DNA from 4 places in the Novosphingobium sp. LASN5T genome. Region 3 is predicted to be linked to each of the others. Evidence: riboswitches for the same ligand, from Rfam matches in the RefSeq annotation. Region 3 holds a riboswitch; each other region holds the start of a gene.
The links. Region 3 has a riboswitch for cobalamin ahead of EH199_RS05925 (TonB-dependent siderophore receptor). Riboswitches for the same ligand answer to the same signal wherever they lie in the genome.

Region 1 (4,949 bases), on a different contig from region 3:
CCGATGGCCTGTCGATCGGGACAATCCTGGTCCTGCCCGCCCTGTTCGCGGTCGGTATGGCCCTCATCGATACGGCGGACGGCGTGGTGATGCTGGGCGCTTATGAATGGGCCTTCGTGAAGCCGATCCGCAAGCTCTACTACAACATCACCATTACCCTGATCTCGGCCATCGTGGCGATTGTCATTGGTGGAATCGAAACGCTGGCCCTGATTGGCGACAAGCTGGCCCTTACGGGTAGGCCATGGCGGGTCGCCGCTGAACTGGGCGAAAATTTCAATGGTCTGGGCTTCGCCATCATCGGTCTTTTCGTGTTCTGCTGGCTGGCGAGTTACGCGATCTATCGCTGGAAGCGGTTCGATGAAATCGAGGTTTCGGTCGTTGCCTGACCGTCACTGCGTGGATCGTTGCGTCATACTCAGCCACGATGACCAGTCCTGCACCGTCTCAATCGATCTTGATGTCCGAATGCCGCTCGGGCTTCGCGTACATCACGGCGAGCGCGACGCGGCGATCCGGATGCTGATGGCTCGTTCCAACGGAACATTCGTTAAATCCAGAAAAAGTTGTGTCTTTGATCCGAATTCAAGGCAGGCTGCGGAAGATCTCGTCGATGCCATACGGAAACGGCTTTTCCGGATAGCGTGCAAGCCTGTCAGTCAACGGCAGGTCGAGGATATTCTCTGCATCACGTCCCGCGAGCGAACACGGTGGGCCAAGGACGGCCGCTTGGCCCTATCGGGGGCTTCCAGGATCAGAAAAGGCGTAACCGAAATAACGCTCTGGACTTATCCCTGCGATGCGATCGAGCGCCTGGCAGCCAACCCATCCGAGATAAGGCGATGGCGTAAAGAGGATGAAGCAACAACTTCAATTGGCTTGGCTGGCATTTTCGTCTAGAGCGCGCGGCGAAGGACCGGGGCAACCCGCCCTTCAATGATCGCGCCGGTGCCCCGCAAGGGGCTTAATCGGGAATGCGGTGCGGGAGCTTGCTCCCAAATCCGTGGCTGTCCCTGCAACTGTAAGCGGATAGCGCGATGCACATGCTCCTGAACACAGGAGCTGCCACTGGACAGCGCTTTGGCGCAAAGTCTGGGAAGGCGTGCATCAAGCTGTGACCCGCGAGCCAGGAGACCTGCCGGCGCACCGGTCGCTCTTGCCTGATCCAGGGGATGGTCACGGCACGGTAACTCTCCGTCTGAGCGACGAAGCTGTGCGGCTGGGGCTGCACGGCCGCGTGGTAACGGGTGCTTCATCGCGCCTGCCCGTTGCGATGCGCCGACCGGACTTGTCCGGCAAGCCCCGCCGTTTGTCGCTCTGGCGCGCGGAGGAATTGCTTGTGGCCGACCTGTCAAAGGTGCCTGTCACCATCATTACGGGCTTTCTGGGCGCGGGGAAAACCACGCTCATCAGCCATTTGATCCGCAATGCGGGCGGGCGCAGGCTGGCGGTGGTGGTCAACGAATTCGGCTCGCTGGGCGTGGATGGCCAGATTCTGGAATCTTGCGCCATTCCGGATTGCCCGGCGGAAAACATCGTAGAACTGGCCAATGGCTGCATCTGCTGCACCGTGGCGGATGACTTCATCCCCACGGTGGAAAAGCTGCTGGCGCTTGATCCGCGCCCGGATCACATCCTGATCGAGACATCGGGTCTGGCCTTGCCCAAGCCGCTGCTCAAGGCGTTTGACTGGCCCGCGATTCGTAGCCGGATCACCGTGGACGGTGTGCTGGCGCTGGCCGATGCCGAAGCGGTGGCGGCAGGCCGGTTCGCGCCCGATGTGGCCGCGCTTGACGCCCAGCGCGCCGCCGATCCCAGCATCGATCATGAGACGCCGCTTTCGGAAGTGTTCGAGGACCAGCTTGCCTGCGCCGACATGATTCTGCTGACCAAGGTTGATCTGGCAGGTCCGGAAGGTGTCGCCGCAGCGCGCGCGATCATCGCGGCGGAGCTTAGTCGCCCGGTTCCGGTGATCGAACTGACCGAAGGCGTGGTCGATCCGCGCGTGATTCTGGGCCTTGATGCCGCTGCCGAGGACGACATCGCCGCGCGCCCATCGCACCATGATGGAGATGACGACCACGAGCACGACGACTTTGACAGCACCGTCATCGCATGGGGCGAGATCGCCGATCCGGCAGTGCTTGTGGCGCGGATCGAAACGCTGGCGCGCGATCACCATATCCTGCGCGTGAAGGGCTATGCCGCCGTTGCGGGCAAGCCGATGCGGCTGCTGGTGCAGGCGGTAGGCGCGCGGGTGCGCCACCAGTACGACCGCCCGTGGCGGCCTGACGAGCCGCGCCGCACCACGCTGGTCGCCATTGCCGAGCACGATCATGTCGATGCAGACGCCATTCGCGCGGTGCTGCTGGCGTAAGGCGCGGGCCATGCACGTCATTTTCCGCGAAACGCACGGGATGGAGGAAACCGCCGTCCCGCAGGATCTGGGGCAAGAGCCTGCGGATCTGGTGGTCCTGTCCTTTTCGGACAGCGACCTGGGCGCATTCGCGGCGGCATGGCATCAGGCCCGCGCGGGCGATGTGGCGTTCCCTTCGCTGCGGCTCGCCAATCTGGCGGCGCTGATGCATCCGCTGTCGGTCGACACGTATGTCGAGCGGACACTTTCGGGTGCAAAGGCGATCCTGATCCGGCTGATCGGCGGCACGCCCTATTGGAGCTACGGGCTGCAACAGGTCGAGGCGCTGGCCCGGTCGCGCGGCATCGCCCTGGCCGTGCTGCCCGGCGACGGCTGGGAGGACGCGCGGCTGGATGCGGTTTCGACCGTGCCGGTGCCTGCATTGCGCGAACTTGCGCAGTGGTGCGATGCTGGCGGTGCAGGGGCGGCGCAGGCGGCGCTTGCCGCGCTGTCGCAGCTGGCGGGGCTGATTGATGCCCCCGCCCGGACATGCGATCCGCTGCCGATGGCGGGAGGCTGGCATCCCGGCTTTGGCGTGGTCGATCCTGAAGCCTTTGTGCGCGATCCGGCAAGGCCGCTGGTCCTGATCGTGTTCTATCGTTCTTACCTGACCGCCCACGATCTGGACCCGTTTGCCGCCCTGCATACCGCGTTCGAGCAGCGCGGTTTCGATGCATTGTCGATCTTCGTCCCCTCGCTGAAAGCCCCGCAGGTGCGCGAACAGGTGGACCGCTGGGTGCGCGGACTTGGCCCGGTAGCGATCATCAACGCTACCGCTTTTTCCGCGCGGGGCGAGGACGGCGCCACCCCGCTTGATGGCGCGGGCGTTCCCGTGTTTCAGCTGGCGCTGGCCACGTCCGGGCGCGCGGGATGGGCGGCGGCGTCGCGCGGGCTTTCCCCCGCAGACATTGCCATGCATGTGGTGCTGCCCGAAATTGACGGGCGGGTGTTTGCAGGCATCGCCAGCTTCAAGGAGGCGGGGACGCGCGATCCCGCGCTTGGCTTTGCCCGTACCATCCATCGCGCCGATGCCGGCCGGATCGAAGCGATCACCGCGCGGGTAGCGGGCTGGATCGCACTTGCCCAAACGCCGGTTGCCGAGCGGCGGGTTGCGCTGGTCCTGTCGACTTATCCCGGCAAGGCATACCAGATCGCCCACGCCGTGGGGCTGGATGCGCTGGCTTCTGCCGAGGCGATCCTGGCCGATCTGGCCGAGGCGGGATATGCCACTGACGCGCAGGCCGGACTGGCAGCGCTCCTTGAATGCACACATCAGCACTGGCCGCTGGCAGAGTACCGCAAGGCGTTGGCAGCACTGCCCGATACCCTGCGCGCTGAACTTTTCGCCGCATGGGGCGAGCCGGAAGCCGATGCTGCCGCCGCCGATGGCGCGTTCCGTTTTGCCGCGCTGCCCATCGGCAACGCGCTGGTAGCCTTGCAGCCCGAACGCGGCGAGCGCGCCCATCGCGACGGCGACTATCACGACCTGTCCCGCTGCCCGCGCCATGGCTATGTGGCGTTCTACCTGTGGCTGCGCCAGCGAAGCGTGGACGCGCTGGTGCATGTCGGCGCACATGGCACACTGGAATGGCTGCCGGGCAAATCAGTCGCGCTGTCCGATGCTTGCTGGCCCGAGGCGCTGACCGGCGCGATGCCGGTGATCTATCCGTTCATCGTCAACGATCCCGGCGAAGCGGCGCAGGCCAAGCGCCGGATCAGCGCGGTTACGATCGGGCACGTTCCCCCGCCACTGGTGCAAACGCAAAGCGGTGCGGGGCTGGCCCGGATCGAGGCGCTGCTGGATGAATTCTCCAACGCTGGCGGGCTGGACCCGGCCCGCCGCGACCGTCTGCAAGTGAACATCCGCGACGAAGCGCGCGTGCTGGGACTTGAGGCGGAACTGGGCCTTGATGACGCGGCCACGCTGGTCGAGGCGATCACCCGGATCGACCGCTTCGTTTGCGATGTAAAGGACAGCCAGTTCGGTGGCGGGCTGCATGTGTTCGGGCGGGGAGATCAGGGCGCAGCCGAGCGGGCCGGATTGCTGGCGGCACTCGACGGACGCCGCGTTCCGCCCGGTCCCTCCGGCTCCCCCTTTCGCGGGCGCAGCGATGTGCTGCCAACCGGGCGAAACCTTTATGCGATAGACCCGCGCGCCGTGCCTTCACGCGCGGCCCATGCCCAAGGGGTGACACTGGCAGAGGAGCTGATCCGGCGGCATCTGCAGGATCACGGCGATTATCCGCGCGGGCTGGTGCTCGATCTGTGGGGATCGGCCACGATGCGCACGGCGGGCGAGGAATTCGCCATGGCGCTGCACCTGCTGGGCGCAAAGCCGCTGTGGGACACCGCGTCCGAACGGGTAACAGGCATCGAAATCCTGCCGCTGGCGCTGCTGGACCGGCCGCGTATCGATGTGACGTTGCGGATTTCCGGCCTGTTCCGCGATGCCTTTCCTGCGCTGCCGATACTGTTTGGCCAAGCGGTGCGCGCGCTGTGTTTGCGCGATGAACCGGCGGACTGGAACCCGTTT
Region 2 (4,949 bases), on a different contig from region 3:
CCGAAGGCGGGCTCGACTGGGGCACGCTGGCCGATGCCGATCCGCAGGCCGAACTGGTGTTTCTGGGCCTGACCGAGGACGGGCGCGGCTGCTTCGCCGAAGTCGCGCCGCGGCTGGTGGGCAGCGTGGCGCCGCCCAACCCGCGCCTGTGGCAGGCGATGACGATGCTGGGATCGCAGGATCTGGCGATCTATGGCGGCGCGCGCAGCCTGGTGGACTGGCACGCCCGGCACCGCTTCTGCGCCCGGTGCGGCCATGCCACCGTGCTGGCCAAGGGCGGCTGGCAGCGTTCCTGCACGAACGCGGCGTGCAAGGCGGAGCACTTCCCGCGCGTCGATCCGGTCACGATCATGCTGGTGGAGCATCAGGGCAACCTGCTGCTGGGCCGCCAGCCGCGCTTTCCCCCGCGTCGCTTCTCGGCGCTGGCCGGGTTCGTGGAACCGGGCGAATCGATCGAGGGTGCGGTGGCGCGCGAAGTGCAGGAGGAAGCGGGCGTGATCGTGCGCGATGTGACGTATGTTGCCAGCCAGCCGTGGCCGTTCCCCTCGTCGCTGATGATCGGTTGCCACAGCCTGACCGACGATCCGGCGCTCACCGTCGACACCACCGAACTGGAAGAGGCGCGCTGGTTCACCCGCGCCGAAGTGCGGGCGGCGCTGGACGGGGATGAGGAAGGGCCTTTCATCGCGCCCCCGCCGCACGCGGTGGCGCGGCACCTGCTGGAATGGTGGATCGCCCGATGACCGCGCCCGCTGCGCCGAAGCCGGTGACGATCGACATCTGGTCGGACGTGATGTGCCCGTGGTGCGTGATCGGCTACCACCAGCTGCAGAAGGGGCTGGCCATCCTGGGCGACGAGGTGACGGCGACGATCCGCTTCCATCCCTTCGAGCTGAACCCCGACATGCCGCCCGAAGGCGAGGAACAGAGCGCGCACATCATGCGCAAGTACGGGCGCAGCAAGGAGCAGGCGGCGGAAGGCCGCTCGCAATTGCTGGCCATTGCCGAACGCGCGGGCGCCAGCCTGTCCTGGTCGGGCGAGGGCACGCCGCCGCCCGCGATGATGTGGAACACCCGCGCCGCGCACACGCTGCTGGTCCATGCCTTGCGCGATTACGATGCGGAAACCGAAGTGCGGCTGAAGCTGGCGCTGTTCGCGGCGCATTTCCAGCACCGCCGCAACGTTTCGGACCATGCCGTCCTGCTCGATGTGGCGGAAAGCGCGGGGCTGGACCGCGCCCGCGCGCAAGCCGCGCTCGACGATCCGGAACTGGCCGCGATCGTCGTGGCGGGCGAGCAGCAGGCGTGGGACTGGAATATCTCCGGCGTGCCGGCGATGGTCGTCAACGGCAAATACCTGATCCCCGGCGCGCAGGAACCGGACGTCTATGCCAACGCCCTGCGCCGCGTGATCGCCCGCGAGGCGGCGGTGGTGGCGGGAGCCTAGGGTCTGTCGCAAAGGCCTGAATGAAATTCCGCCATCAGGTAGCCGCGAAAATCGGCTGATCGGTGGGAAGGGCGGGGAAGCGGACGTTAGACACGCGCCGCCAATTGCCACTTTCGCCAAACGTTTCTGATCCACATGCCGAAGCAAAAAGCGAAGTAGCAAACCCATCCGATGCTGCCCCAAAGGGACGCGGTCGCAATTGAGCGCGTAACCCACGCAAGCAGCACTAAAAATGCTCCTCCTGCCGCGAGGCGCCACCACGGGACTGTTGCTAAACGGGCATCAATCAGCTGCAGCCAATTACGCCGAGGTTGGACAGGAGGGCGGGCGCTTATTGATGCGGTTGCAATGCTTAGGATGCGCCGGTCCACAAAGATAATTCCAGCGAACAAAATTACGGCACAGAGATATCCAATGAAAGTCCCTGCCTCATCGGGAACACTGGAAATCACGGCTAATCCAGCCGCTGCAAATATCAAAATAAAGAACAATACCCATAGGATGGCGTGGTACTTCCAGTAGGTCGACTTGAAGGTTCGTAGAATCTGCTCTCTTTCCTCCGCCGTGACGGGCACCGCCTGTGCAGTAGGTCTACGGCGGTATAAGAATCCCCCATCACACGGCTCGAACGAACGCGAGAGCCGCCTGCGCGACAAAAAATACGAGAACATGAGCCGCCTCCAACAACACGATGTTGCCGCGCTCTGCTCCGGTCCGCAACCGCATCGAGTCCGAAATGACGCGGTTTAGGCGGAATACCGGAATCTTCGTCCCCCACCATCCGTCGCGGACCCCCTCCACGCTGCCTACCCCTGCGGCTGCGCGATCCACTTGCCGCTGTTCTGGTATTCGGGCCGGATCGCGTTGGAGCCGGGCAGGTTCGTTCCCGGCGGATTGGAGCCGGCGGGGTGTGAACCGGCGGGGGGCGATCCCGGCAGCCGGTTGCCCGCGCGGAACACCGTATCGCCGCCGCGCTGCTCGATCGCCGGGGCATAGACGGGCGCGGTGGCGTGGGGCAGCGGCACTTGCCCGAACGCGGCGGACGTCGCGGCCGGCACCGGCGCGGCCTGCTGCTGAAGCGCGGCGAGGCGGCCGTCCTCGTAGGCGCGGGCGAGCGCGACCGGGTCGGCGATGTCGGTGGGCGCGGGCGTCCAGGTGCGCGGATGCGGCGCGGCGATCGGCTCGCCTCCGGCATAGACCGCGTTGAACGCCGCCGGGCGTCCCGCGCCGCCGCTCCAGCGGTAGAAGCGATGCGCGCCGATCGTGCCGATGAAGGCCAGGCTGTCGGCCCAGTAGGGGTGGATCGCGCTGGTGTGGTAATGCGTGGCAAGGCCCACCGGGGCATAGACGTAGCCCGCCAGCGCATCGCGGGCGACGCGCCGCGCGCGCTCCCAGAACGCCACCATCGGCCGGCGCGCCAGCGATCCGTCGCAGGCGAAGCTGAACTGGCAGCCGGGCCGCTCCGATCCCTGATAGACCACGCCGCACACGGTATTGGGGAAGGCGGGATGCGCCACGCGGTTCAGCACCACTTGCGCCACCGCGCGCTGGCCGCTGTCGGGTTCCGAAGCGGCTTCGTAATAGATCGCCGCCGTCAGGCATTGCAGCGCGCGCCACTGGTCCTCGCCGCTGCCGCGCGCGAAGATCGGCCGCGCGGCGGGGCCGGCGGGTTCGACGGCGGACGCGACCTCCTCGTCATCGCGGTGCGCGGCCCAGGCCTGTTCGGCGGCGTTGGGCGCGATCAGCCCGGTATCGTCGGGCGAGACATAGTAGAAGGCCGATCCGGGAAAGCTTTTGCCCGCCTGCTCGAACGGTTGCAGCGCACCCGCTTCGGCCTGCGCAGAGGCGCGGTCGATCCCGCCGGGGCTGCCCCATCCCACCGGGCCGAGCACCATCGCGAAAAGGCCGATCGTGGCCACGCCGGCCAGCCGCTGGCGCAGCATCGACGGGGTCCGCAGCCGGCGTCGCACCGAGACCATGTCGCGCCGGCGGATGCGCGCGGCGAAATCGCGCGGGCGCGGCACAAGGGGGGCGGCATCGGCCATGTCCGCAAGGCCGTCGGCAGGGTTATCGTCGCGGTGGCGGCTGACATCGCCCGCGCGCACGTTCTCCTCCGCAGCCGGGGGCAAGGCCCCGGTCGGCAGGGTGAACGGACGGTAGGCGATCTCCAGCGGCATCGGGTCTTGGACGCGTTCCTTTGCTCTCCTGCGCTAGCGCGCGTGGGCAGACCCCGCACGCACGGCGTTCGCGCCGTCCCAAGGCGGCACAGACCCGCGTCATAGGGTGAATCGGTTAAGACTCTTGCCCGTGCCCCCGTTCGGGGCTACGCGCCGCAGCGACGCCACCGGTGCCCGCAACGGGCCCAGAGGGAATCCGCGAAGGACCAGCACGGTCCCTAACCGGAGCTGCCCCCGCAACTGTATCCGGCGAGCGCCCTGTCCACGATGCCACTGGCCGCACGGCCGGGAAGGCGGGCAGGGGGCGATGACCCGGAGAGCCAGGAGACCTGCCGGTGTGTGGTCGTTCCGCGGCCGGGCGGGGTGTACCGGGCGCACGCGTCGCGAGTTCCGCCCGTTGGCCCGGCGGTCCTCCCGCCATGAACGGCAGTTCGTTCATGGGCTGGGAGTCTGAAGAATGCCGGGCAAATATCTGTTTTTCCTTACCGCATCCCTGTTGGCCGCCGCGCCGGCGTTGGCGCAGGACGATATGGCGCAACCTGCCGCGCCGGCCGTCTCCGCCGATGCGCAGATCACCGTGCTCGCCACGGGCAGCAAGCTCCGGCTCGACCAGACCGGGCAGGCCGTCACCGTCATCACCGCCGAGCAGATCGCGCAGGTGCAGGGCGCGGACCTGACGCGCGTGCTGGAGCGCGTGCCCGGTCTCACCTTCTCGCGCAACGGCGGTCTCGGCACCTTTACCGGCGTGCGCCTGCGCGGCTCCGAAGCCGAACAGGTGCTGGTGCTGATCGATGGCGTGCGCGTGGAGGATGTGTCCTCGCCCTCGGGCGGCTATGATTTCGGCAACCTGTTGACCGGCGGAATCGACCGCATCGACGTGCTGCGCGGCTCGAACTCCGTGGTCTGGGGCAGCGCCGCGATCGGCGGCGTCATCGCGGTGACGACCAAGGAAGTGAACGGCGCGGAAGCCAGCGTCGAATATGGCGCGAAGGAAACGGTCTCCGCCGATGCCGTGGCTGGCGTGGCCAACGATCGCTATGCCTTCTCGCTCAACGGCGGCTACGCGCGCACCGATGGCGTTTCCGCCGCCGCGGTCGGCACCGAGCCGGACGGCTACCGCCAGTGGCGCATCGGCGGGCGCGGGCGCGTGAACCTCACCCCCGATCTCTCGCTCAACGCCGTCGCGCGCTATGCCGACAGTCGGCTCGACATCGACGGTTATCCGCCGCCGACTTACACCGTGTTCGGCGACACGCCAGAATACCAGAAGACCCGCCAGTTCTCCGGCCGCGCCGGGTTCCACTATGCCGGCAGCGCGCTTACGC
Region 3 (4,949 bases):
GATGACCTGGCTCAGCGAATGGCTGCGCGTGATGAGCATGACGAGGGCGAGAAGCCCGAAGACGGACAGTTCGAACCGGGTATTACGGACCATGAGGGGTCTCCTGAACGGGTTGGATTTCGCGTTGTGGCCGCGCACGCGACCATCGGCTGCGGCGCGGGGGCCTTTGCGATGCGCGGGCGGGCGCGGAACCGAAAGCTCGGGGCCGGGGCGCACGCCTGCTGCGGTTGTCGTGGATGTCAGACGCAGTTCATCACAGGCCCCCTTCGGCAACAAACGCACTTATGTCGTCCGCCAAGGGAGAAGCCCTCGTCCGCCCGGTGCATCCCGCCCGCGCGAAGGAACGACGATAGCGGGCCGGTTTCCTGACTTCCCGGATCATCGCGCCTGTCGCCGCCTTCTCAGGGCCGGAACCCCAATGGCATGATGGCGATGCGCTCACCGGTCACAGTTGCGGGAGCAGTGCCGGATTCGGCGGATTTCCGCCGGCCGGACTTCCCGATTAAGCCCTTTCGGGCACCCGTTACGCCGCCGGTGATAAGCGAACCGGTGCGCTGCCGCAAGCATTCGCGCTTGCGGCAGCGCCGGCGCGAAGCTATCCGCCGCTCTGCGACAGGTTCCCCGGAAGGGGATCAAAAGGGAACGGGGTGCGAAACCCCGGCTGCCCCTGCAACTGTAAGCGGCGAGCCGACCGGCCATCACGCCATTGGGACTTCACCGTCCTGAGAAGGCGGCCGGACCGGCATTGACCCGTGAGCCAGGAGACCTGCCTGACGCGGTCGTTCTTCGTTCGGGCAGGGTGCACCGGACGTTCGAGGTTCCCGCGCCAAAGGCGGGACGATCCCTCGCGCAACGACAGCCACTGCCTGCCGGGAAGACCGTGCGGGAAGCGTCGTCTCGTGCCCTCCGGCCACCTCGCCGGGGCGTCGCGCGGCGGGCGTTTTCCTTGCGGTCCGAGCGGCAGGTCATCGCCGTTCGTATCCAGGGAACCGCACCATGCGCCTGACCCGTTGTTCCGTTGTTTCTGCCCTTTCCCTTTCGCTGGGCCTTCCCGTGGCCGCCCATGCTGCCCCTTACCCCGAAGATCCGGCCCCTGACGCCGTTCCCGACACCTCCATCGTCGTCACCGCGCTGCGCACGCCGGTCGCGCAGGATCGCGTCTCCTCCACCGTCACCGTGCTGGACGAGGCGGCCATCCGCCAGGCGCAGCCGCTGGCCGTGACCGATCTTCTGGTCCGCACGCCGGGCATCAGCCTGTCGCGCAACGGCGGTTACGGCGCCGCCACGTCGCTGCGCATCCGTGGCGCGGACGCTGGCCAGTCGGTGATGGTGATCGACGGGATGCGCCTGTCCGATCCTTCCGCCACGTCCGGCGGCTATGCTTTCGCCAACCTGCTGGTCGATGACATCGAACGCATCGAGATCCTGCGCGGTCCGCAATCGATCCTGTGGGGCAGCGACGCGATCGGCGGCGTCATCAACGTGACCACGCGCCGGGCGGAAAAGCCGCTGGAAGGCGGCCTGGCGGTCGAGGCGGGCACGCACGATACGGTGAACGCGCAAGCCGGCGTCGGCGGCACGGGCACGCTGGTCGACTGGCGGCTGTCCGCCTCGACCTTCTCCACCGACGGCATTTCGGCGCGCAGCAACGGCACCGAGCCCGACGGATACCGCCGCACCTCCGCCAGTGGCACAGCCACGGTCAAGCTGACGCCGAACCTGTCGCTGGACCTGCGCGGTTACTGGGCCGACGCGCGCAACGATTTCGACAGCACGGCGGGCGATTCGCTCATCTATGGCCGGACGAAGGAATGGTCGGGCTATGCGGGGCTCAATCTGGCGCTGCTCAATGGCCGTTTCACCAACCGGCTGGCGGCGATGCAGACCGAGACGGACCGCGAGAACTACGACCCCGCCCGCGCGATCCGTCCGCTGAACTTCGATGCCCACGGCCGCGTCCGCCGCTTCGAGTACCAGGGATCGCTGCGCCTTTCCGACGCGGTGCAGGCGGTGTTCGGCGCCGAGCGCGAGGAACAGCGGATGACCACGGCCTCGCCGGGCAACAACACCGCGCCCTACACACTGGTGCCCCAGACCGCTTCGACTGACAGCCTCTATGGCGAGCTGCGCGCGACGCCGCTTGCCGGGCTGACGCTCAACGGCGGCGTGCGCTACGATCACCAGTCGCGCTTCGGTGGCAACACGGTGTTCAGCGCCGGCGGGGTCTATACACCCAACGCGGGCAGGACGGTGCTGCGCGCCAGCTATGACGACGGGTTCAAGGCTCCGTCGCTCTACCAGCTGTTCAGCCTCTACGGCAACGCGGACCTCCGGCCCGAAAGGGCGAGGGGCTGGTCGGCCGGCTTCGAGCAGACGCTGGGCAGCGTGCTGCACGGTTCCGCGGCATGGTTCGAGCGCGACACCGACAACCTGATCGACTTCGCCTATTGCCCCACCAGCGGCGCGCTGCCCGCGTCCTGCTACGTGCCCAGCACCACCACGACGCGCTTCGGCTATTACGCCAATGTCCGCAAGGCGCACGCGCGGGGCATCGAACTGAGCGGGGATGCGCGGATCGGCGTGCTGTTCGCGCAAGCCAACTACAGCTGGATCTCCGCGCAGGACCGGTCGCCCGGCGGCGCCGACTTCGGCCGCCAGCTTGCCCGCGTGCCGCGCCATCTCGCCGATATCGAAGGCGGGATCGAGCTGCCGCAAGGGGTGAAGGCCAGCGTGGCCGCGCGCTACGCCGGCGCAACGTTCGACCGCGCGGGCAGCCGCGCGACCCTGCCCGACTACTGGCTGGTCGACCTGCGCGTGCAGTGGCGCGTGGCTGGTGGGCTGACGGTCCATGGCCGCATCGAAAACCTGGCCGACCGGCACTACGAGACCGCCAGCGGTTACGGCAGCCTGGGCCGGACGGTCTACATCGGCCTGCGGAGCCGGTTCTGATGCTGCGCGCGGTTGCAGCGGGGCCGGCAGTGGTGGTCTGCTCCACCTGCCGCCTGTCCGCCGACCGGCGCGAGGACGAAGGCGGGCGGCGCGGTGGCGCGCTGCTCGCCGAGGCCTTGCGGCAGGTTCAGGCACAGGAACCGGCCCTTGCCGGCGTGGCGGTGCAGGAAATGGCCTGCCTGTTCGCCTGCCAGCGCCATTGCACGGTCCATATCCGCGCGCCCGGCCGGATTGGCTACGTGCTGGGCGGCTTCACGCCCGACGAGGCGGCGGCCCGCGCGATCCTGAGCTATGCCGCGCGCCACGCCGAAAGCAGGGAAGGCGTGGTGCCCTATGCCGAATGGCCGGAAGGCGTGAAGGGGCACTTCATCACGCGCACGCCGCCTGAAGGCCATGTCTGCCCATGATTGTCTGCCCATGATCCGCTTCCAAGATGCGGCAGCGTTCGGCGCCGCGCTCGACGCCTTGCCGCGGCCCGACGATGCCGCGCTGGCCGCGGCGCGCGCGCGGCAGGCGGTGCTGACCAAGCCGGCGGGATCGCTGGGGCGGCTGGAGGAGATCGCGCTGTTCATGGCGGGTTGGCAGGGGCGCGAACGGCCGGTGCTCGATCGGGTGCGGGCGACCGTGTTCGCCGGCAACCACGGCGTGGCCGCGCGCGGCGTCAGCGCCTTTCCCGTGGACGTGACCGCGCAGATGGTCGCGAATTTCCAGGCCGGCGGCGCGGCGATCAACGCGCTGGCGCGGGCGTGCGGCGCGGCGCTGTCCGTGGTCGCGCTCGATCTTGACAGCCCGACCGGCGACATCGCCAGCGCGGCGGCGATGAGCGAGGCGGAATGCCTCGCCGCGCTCAATGCCGGGGCGCAAAGCGTGGCGGCGGATACCGATCTTCTTTTCGTGGGCGAAATGGGGATCGCCAACACCACGCCCGCCGCCGCGCTGTGCGCGCAGGCTTTCGGTGGCGATGCGGTGGACTGGTGCGGGCGCGGCAGCGGCGTCGACGCCGCCGGCATCGCGCGCAAGGTCGCGGCCGTCGAAAGCGCGCTGGCGTTGCATGGTGCGCAGAGCGTTACCCCGTTCGAGGCGTTGCGACGGCTTGGTGGGCGCGAAATCGCGGCCATGGCCGGCGCGATACTGGCCGCCCGGCGGCTGCGCGTGCCGGTGCTGCTTGACGGGTTCATCTGTTGCGCGGCGATTGCTCCGCTGGTCGCCACACAGCCCGCATTTACCGATCATTGCCTTGCCGCGCATTGCTCGGCCGAACAGGCGCATACGCGGCTGCTCGGGCACTTCGGGCTGGAGCCGCTGCTGCGCCTCGATCTGCGGCTGGGCGAGGGATCGGGCGCGGCGGTCGCGGTGCCACTGGTGCGCGCCGCCCTTGCCGCCCACAACGGCATGGCGACCTTTGCCGAAGCGGCGGTGGCGCAGGCCCTATGAAAGCCGTGACGCTTCACCTGCTGCGGCACGGTCCGCCGCTGCGGCCCGGCCTGCTGCTGGGGCACACCGACGTTGCGGCGCACGATCCCGGCTGCGCAAGGCTGCTCGCGCCGGCGATGGCGCTGGACGTCGCGGGGATCGTCACGTCCGATCTCCGGCGCGCGCGGGCCTCGGCGGAAGCGCTCGCGCAGGCCCGCGCCTTGCCGCTGGCTGTCGATCCGCGCTGGCGCGAACTCGATTTCGGAGCCTGGGACGGCCGTGCCCCGGACGCCGTGCCGCAGGCCGATCTCGCCCGGTTCTGGGATGATCCCGATGCCTGCCCCCCGCCGGGCGGCGAGCGCTGGTCGGCCCTGTGCCACCGGGTAGGGCAGGCGATCCGCGAACGCGATCGCGCGACGCTGGTCGTCACCCACGCCGGCGCGATGCGCGCGGCGGTCTCGGTCCTGACCGGGCTGGACCATCGCGCCGTCTGGGCGCTGGACCTGCCCTATGGCGCCTTGCTCTCGTTCAAGGTCTGGCCGGGGGAGAAGCCGGCTGGCCAGATCACGGACCTCCGGTCGGGGAAC
Region 4 (4,949 bases), on a different contig from region 3:
GCCGCCGCGCGGTCCCGTGCCAACGAGAATGAGCCGGCGCAGGCGATCGCTGTGTTGCTTGGCATAGGCCTGGGCGACCATCCCGCCCATCGAGAAGCCGAGAAGATCGAAACGCTGGAGACCGAGCGCGTCGGCAAAGGCCGCCACGTGGCCGGCCATGGCTTCGATGGTCGGCGGGACGGCGCCGCCCGAAAGGCCCACACCGGCGTTGTCGAACAGGATTACCGGGCGGCCGCGCCCCAATCCGTCGGTCACCGCCGGATCCCAATGGTCGAGCCCACCGGTAAAATGCTGCAGAAAGACCAGCGGCACACCCTGCGCGGCACCAAAGCGGCGATAGGCATAGCGCACGCTATTGGCCTCGACGAAACGTGTCGGCGCATCCCCGTGGCGCATGCCCGCGGATCGCGCGAGGGCGGCCGATGGTAACACGGCGCCGGCGGCCACGATCGCAGCACCACCCAGGCCTAGCACCGCTCGGCGCCCGACGGCTCCAGACACTTTCCGACCCGTTTCATTCAGCGCTTCCATCGACCGCTCCATTTAACATTACAATTGACATGTAATCCGGCAACCTTATCATGACAAGTGTAATCCAATGGTGCCTGACAGGAGAGACCCATGCCGCTCTGGACAATCTATCATCCCGCCGATGCCTATTCGGACAGCGACAAGGCCGAGCTTGCGGAGAAGATCACCGACCTTTACGGCACTGTCATGCCGCGCTTTTACGTGGGGATCGTGTTCCAGCCGATTGACGCCCGCAATTTCTACGTGGCCGGCAAGCCCGCCGACCGGTTCGTGCGGATCGTCATGGAACACATCGCGCGCTCTTTCCCCAGCATCGAGATCAGCCGCCGTTTCATCGATCGCGTCAACACGCTGCTCAAACCCTATGTCGAGGACCGGGGCTTCGACTGGGAGTTCCACATCGACGAGACGCCGTTCGACTACTGGTCCATCAACGGCTATTTTCCGCCGCGCGCCGATACCGAAGACGAAAAAAGGTGGCGCGCCGAAAACCGCCCTTCCCCGCGCACGCACGACTGACGGAGCACGCCCATGTCCGACAGGAAGACCGCCGTCATCACCGGAGCCTCATCGGGCATCGGCGCCGTTTACGCCCAGCGGCTTGCCGCGCAGGGCTATGACCTGCTGCTGGTGGCGCGCCGCGCCGATCGCCTCGCCGACCTTGGCGCAAGGCTGGAAGCCGAATTCGGCATCAGCGTCCAACGCTGGATAGGGGATCTCGCCGATCCGGCCGATCTCGCCCGGCTCGAACGCCGCCTCGAAGAGGAGCCCGTGGCCATGCTGGTGAACAACGCCGGCGCGGGCGGCCTTGGCCCCACGGCCACCACCGGAGCCGACGCGCAGGAAGCGCTGATCCGCCTCAACGTCATCGCGCTCACCCGCCTGTCCATCGCCGCGCTTGCGGGGTTCCGCAAGGCGGGTACCGGCACGCTCGTGAACATCGCCTCGGTCATCGCCTTTGGCCCTTCCGCAGGAGGGGCGTCCTACAGCGGCTCGAAAGCCTTCGTGCTGAACTTCACGCGGTCCCTGCAAATGGAATACGCCAATAGCGACATCCGCATCCAGGCCATCCTGCCGGGGCCGATCCGCACCGAGTTTTTCACGTCGCAGGGTCTCAGCGATTCCGTCTTCCCCGACACCGCCTACCTTTCCGCCGAAGAGCTTGTCGATGCCGCGCTCAGCGGGCTGGAACAGGGCGAGAAAGTGACCATCCCCAGCCTTGGCTCGCCCGCGATCTGGGACGCAATCGAAACCTCGCGCCAGGCGTTCTTCAAGGAAGTGCTCAGCGGGCAAGTCGCCGAACGCTATAAGGGCGGCTAGAATTTCAGGAAGGTGGCGTAAACGTGGCAAAATACAGCGAGGACCATAAGCGCGCGACGCGCGAGGCGATCCTCAAACACGCCGCCGAGCGATTCCGCCGCGAAGGGATCGCGGCGGTGGGTGTACGCCCGCTGATGGCCGACGCCGGCCTCACCCATGGCGGTTTCTACTCCCATTTCGGATCGCGGGCGGATCTGGTTGCCGAGACGCTGGAATATGCCAGCGCGTCGACGCATGCCTACTTCGAGAAAGCCGTTGCCGATTGCCCGGATGACAAGAAGCTCGAGACGATCGTGCGGAGGTATCTGCGCCCGATCCATCGTGACCATATGGGGCTGGGCTGCGCCATCTCCGCGCTTGGCCCCGAAATCGCCCGGGAAAGCGAGGCGACGCGCCACCGCCTAACCCCCCGGAACCTCGGGTTGGTGCGCCTGATCGCGGAGAACCTGCCCGCGGGTGGCGATGCCGACGAGCGTAGCGAGCGGGCCAGCGTTGTTTTCGGGGCCATGCTCGGCACCTTGCAACTCATGCGCATCGAGACCGACCCGGAGATTGCCGCCCGGCTGGCCAAGGCGGGCTGCGAGGCCGCCCTGCGCATCGCTTCGGCGCCCTGGCGTTCCCCGCCTGCCTGACGCGCCTGCTGCACCATCGTTCGGGCAATGCCCTGGCCCGATCAAGGACGGGGCGCGGTATCCTCGATTGTGGACCGGCGTGCAAAAGGGGGGCTGACTCAATTCCGTGCGGATCTGACATTTCCACGCTGCGTGCGGCCAACTCCACCGGGGTCAGCAAGGCGCGCGCGTCGATGACCTTGAAAGCATGGGACGGTATACCAGGTGAACAGAGGCTAGGTATCAGGGAGGGTCTTGAGTGCCGCGAACGGCCGCTATCGGGGCGGCACTTTCCATCACGGCGCATAGACGGCTAGCGACCACTTCCGGTCGTACAGGAGTCCGATGGCCAACGATAGGTTCAGTGAAAACCCGCCATTCAAATCGAGTGCGCGCGGTTGGTGCGCTCTGGCCGTGCCAATGGCAATGGTGGCGCGGGATGCAGTAATCGTTGATTCAATCCCTACTCCAAGCGTTATTGGCTTTTCCGATCACTTCAGTTAGACGAGGGATCGAGAACCGGATCATTCCGGCTTTCATTGATCGCGCCGGTGCCCCCCGCAAGGGGCTTAATCGGGAATGCGGTGCGGAAGCTTGCTTCCAAATCCGTGGCTGTCTCTGCAACTGTAAGCGGATAGCGCGATGTACATCGCTCCTCATTTGAAGGGGCAGCCACTGGGCCGGACGCTAAATCATGCGAGGTCTGGGAAGGCGTGCATCAAGCTGTGACCCGTGAGCCAGGAGACCTGCCGGCGTCTGGTCGCTCTTGCCTTGGTCCAGAGGATGGCTGCGGCACGGTGAACTCCGTCTGAGCGACGAACGAGCGGCTGGGGTCGCATCGGAGACGTGCGTCGGCCACCCATGGCGTCCGGTCGCCGCGCGTGTCGCCCGTTCGCGCGGGTATGCCCCGGCCACGTCGCAAGACGCCGGGGGACTATTTCGTGATCAAGACCATTACTACCAGCAGCGCACTTCCGCTGATCTGTATCGGAACACCGGCCTTTGCCGAAACCTCTGAAAAGGGATCGCAAACAAGCGCGGATGCAGTCGTGGCAGGCAACGACATTGTGGTTTTCGGTCGCGGTGAGGCCATGATCGGCACTGCCAAATCAGCGAGCGAAGGAAGCGTCGGAGGGGCCGATCTCCTCGTGCGGCCTCTTCTCCGCGTGGCCGAACTGCTGGAAGCGGTGCCGGGGCTGGTTGCAGCCCAGCATTCGGGGAGCGGCAAAGCCAACCAGTATTTCCTGCGCGGTTTCAACCTCGACCATGGGTCTGACTTCAGTACTTATATCGATGATGTGCAGATGAACTTTCGTACCCACGGACATGGTCATGGCTATCTCGACCTCAACGGGCTCATTCCGGAGATCGTGGGCCGGGAGGATTTTCGTAAAGGGCCCTACCGCGCCGATGGCGGTGATTTCGCTCTGGCGGGAGCAGCCTATATGACGACCATCAAGGGTTATGACCGGCCATGGGCATCGGCCGAGGCTGGATCATATGGTTGGCGCAGCGTCGCTGCGGGCGGAACATTGCACGACCTGGGTGCTGGAGACCTCACGCTTGTCGCCCAGGCCAAGACCTATGACGGACCGTGGCAGGAACCTGAACGTCTGCGCCACTACTCGGGGTTCGCGAAATATAGGATGCCGACCGGTGCGGGCACATTGGAGGCATCTCTCCATGCCTACCGGGCGACATGGCACCCAACCGAGCAAATCCCCGAGCGCATTATCGGCACGGCGTTGTGTGCGGATGTGTTCTGCTCTCCAGATCCTTCCGCGCGGGGTGAGACGACGCGCCTGGTGGCTAACATCGCGGTCAAGCAACCGACATGGCGCGCCAATGTCTATGCCCAGTTTTATGACTGGTCGATGTTCTCGAACCCCACTTACACCGATCCGGATAGCACAAGCGCGCAGATCAAGCAGTTCGACCGGCGTTGGGTCCTCGGGCTGTCCGCACAAAAACATTGGGAAATCGCTGACAGTCTGGCTGTGAGCCTTGGCACCGAAAACAGATACGACGCCGTCGGGAATGTTGGTGTCGATCGAACGGCTGCCCGCGCATTTCTTGCGTCACTCGGGCACTACCGGGTCGGGGAATTGTCTTCCGCGCTCTACGGCGAAGTCGCTTGGAAACCCTTGGCGGGACTGCGTGTGACAGGTGGTCTTCGCGGGGACTATTATCACTATTCCGTGCGTGCACGAGATTCTGTTGCGGCGTCGCTGGGCGAAGGCAGTGGCTCAGCGTCGATTCTCTCTCCCAAGGCGTCAATCGCCTATCAGGTTACGCCGCATCTTGAACTCTACGCCAACTGGGGCCGTGGATTCCATTCCAATGATGTTCGGGGTGCGGTCAACAGGGACACGCCTGTTCCCGTTCTGGTTCGCGGCATTGGCAAGGAACTGGGAGGACGCATTCAATTCTCAGGGGTCACGTTAACCGCGACTTACTGGTGGCTGCATGTCGGCAGCGAACTTCGTT

Region 1: it holds a riboswitch for cobalamin, as region 3 does, so the genes downstream of both, cobW (cobalamin biosynthesis protein CobW) here and EH199_RS05925 (TonB-dependent siderophore receptor) in region 3, are expected to answer to the same signal.
Region 2: it holds a riboswitch for cobalamin, as region 3 does, so the genes downstream of both, EH199_RS09220 (TonB-dependent siderophore receptor) here and EH199_RS05925 (TonB-dependent siderophore receptor) in region 3, are expected to answer to the same signal.
Region 4: it holds a riboswitch for cobalamin, as region 3 does, so the genes downstream of both, EH199_RS17775 (TonB-dependent receptor domain-containing protein) here and EH199_RS05925 (TonB-dependent siderophore receptor) in region 3, are expected to answer to the same signal.

The regions. Positions count from the first base shown of each region.
Region 1 covers NZ_RQSI01000032.1:23,404-28,352, reverse strand. Annotated here, with positions in the region: gene EH199_RS17770 (HoxN/HupN/NixA family nickel/cobalt transporter) at 1-389, shown strand, start outside; gene EH199_RS17765 (hypothetical protein) at 361-900, shown strand; cobalamin riboswitch at 930-1,158, shown strand; gene cobW (cobalamin biosynthesis protein CobW) at 1,340-2,377, shown strand; gene cobN (cobaltochelatase subunit CobN) at 2,388-4,949, shown strand, end outside.
Region 2 covers NZ_RQSI01000011.1:5,849-10,797, forward strand. Annotated here, with positions in the region: gene nudC (NAD(+) diphosphatase) at 1-743, shown strand, start outside; gene EH199_RS09205 (DsbA family oxidoreductase) at 740-1,447, shown strand; gene EH199_RS09210 (hypothetical protein) at 1,534-2,118, opposite strand; gene EH199_RS09215 (cell wall hydrolase) at 2,254-3,624, opposite strand; cobalamin riboswitch at 3,776-3,976, shown strand; gene EH199_RS09220 (TonB-dependent siderophore receptor) at 4,082-4,949, shown strand, end outside.
Region 3 covers NZ_RQSI01000005.1:140,513-145,461, reverse strand. Annotated here, with positions in the region: gene EH199_RS05930 (hypothetical protein) at 1-93, opposite strand, end outside; cobalamin riboswitch at 338-539, opposite strand; cobalamin riboswitch at 598-789, shown strand; gene EH199_RS05925 (TonB-dependent siderophore receptor) at 997-2,949, shown strand; gene EH199_RS05920 (DUF1636 domain-containing protein) at 2,949-3,356, shown strand; gene cobT (nicotinate-nucleotide--dimethylbenzimidazole phosphoribosyltransferase) at 3,367-4,383, shown strand; gene EH199_RS05910 (histidine phosphatase family protein) at 4,380-4,949, shown strand, end outside.
Region 4 covers NZ_RQSI01000032.1:29,583-34,531, reverse strand. Annotated here, with positions in the region: gene EH199_RS17795 (alpha/beta fold hydrolase) at 1-396, opposite strand, end outside; gene EH199_RS17790 (tautomerase family protein) at 622-1,050, shown strand; gene EH199_RS17785 (SDR family oxidoreductase) at 1,063-1,851, shown strand; gene EH199_RS17780 (TetR/AcrR family transcriptional regulator) at 1,875-2,483, shown strand; cobalamin riboswitch at 2,995-3,231, shown strand; gene EH199_RS17775 (TonB-dependent receptor domain-containing protein) at 3,365-4,949, shown strand, end outside.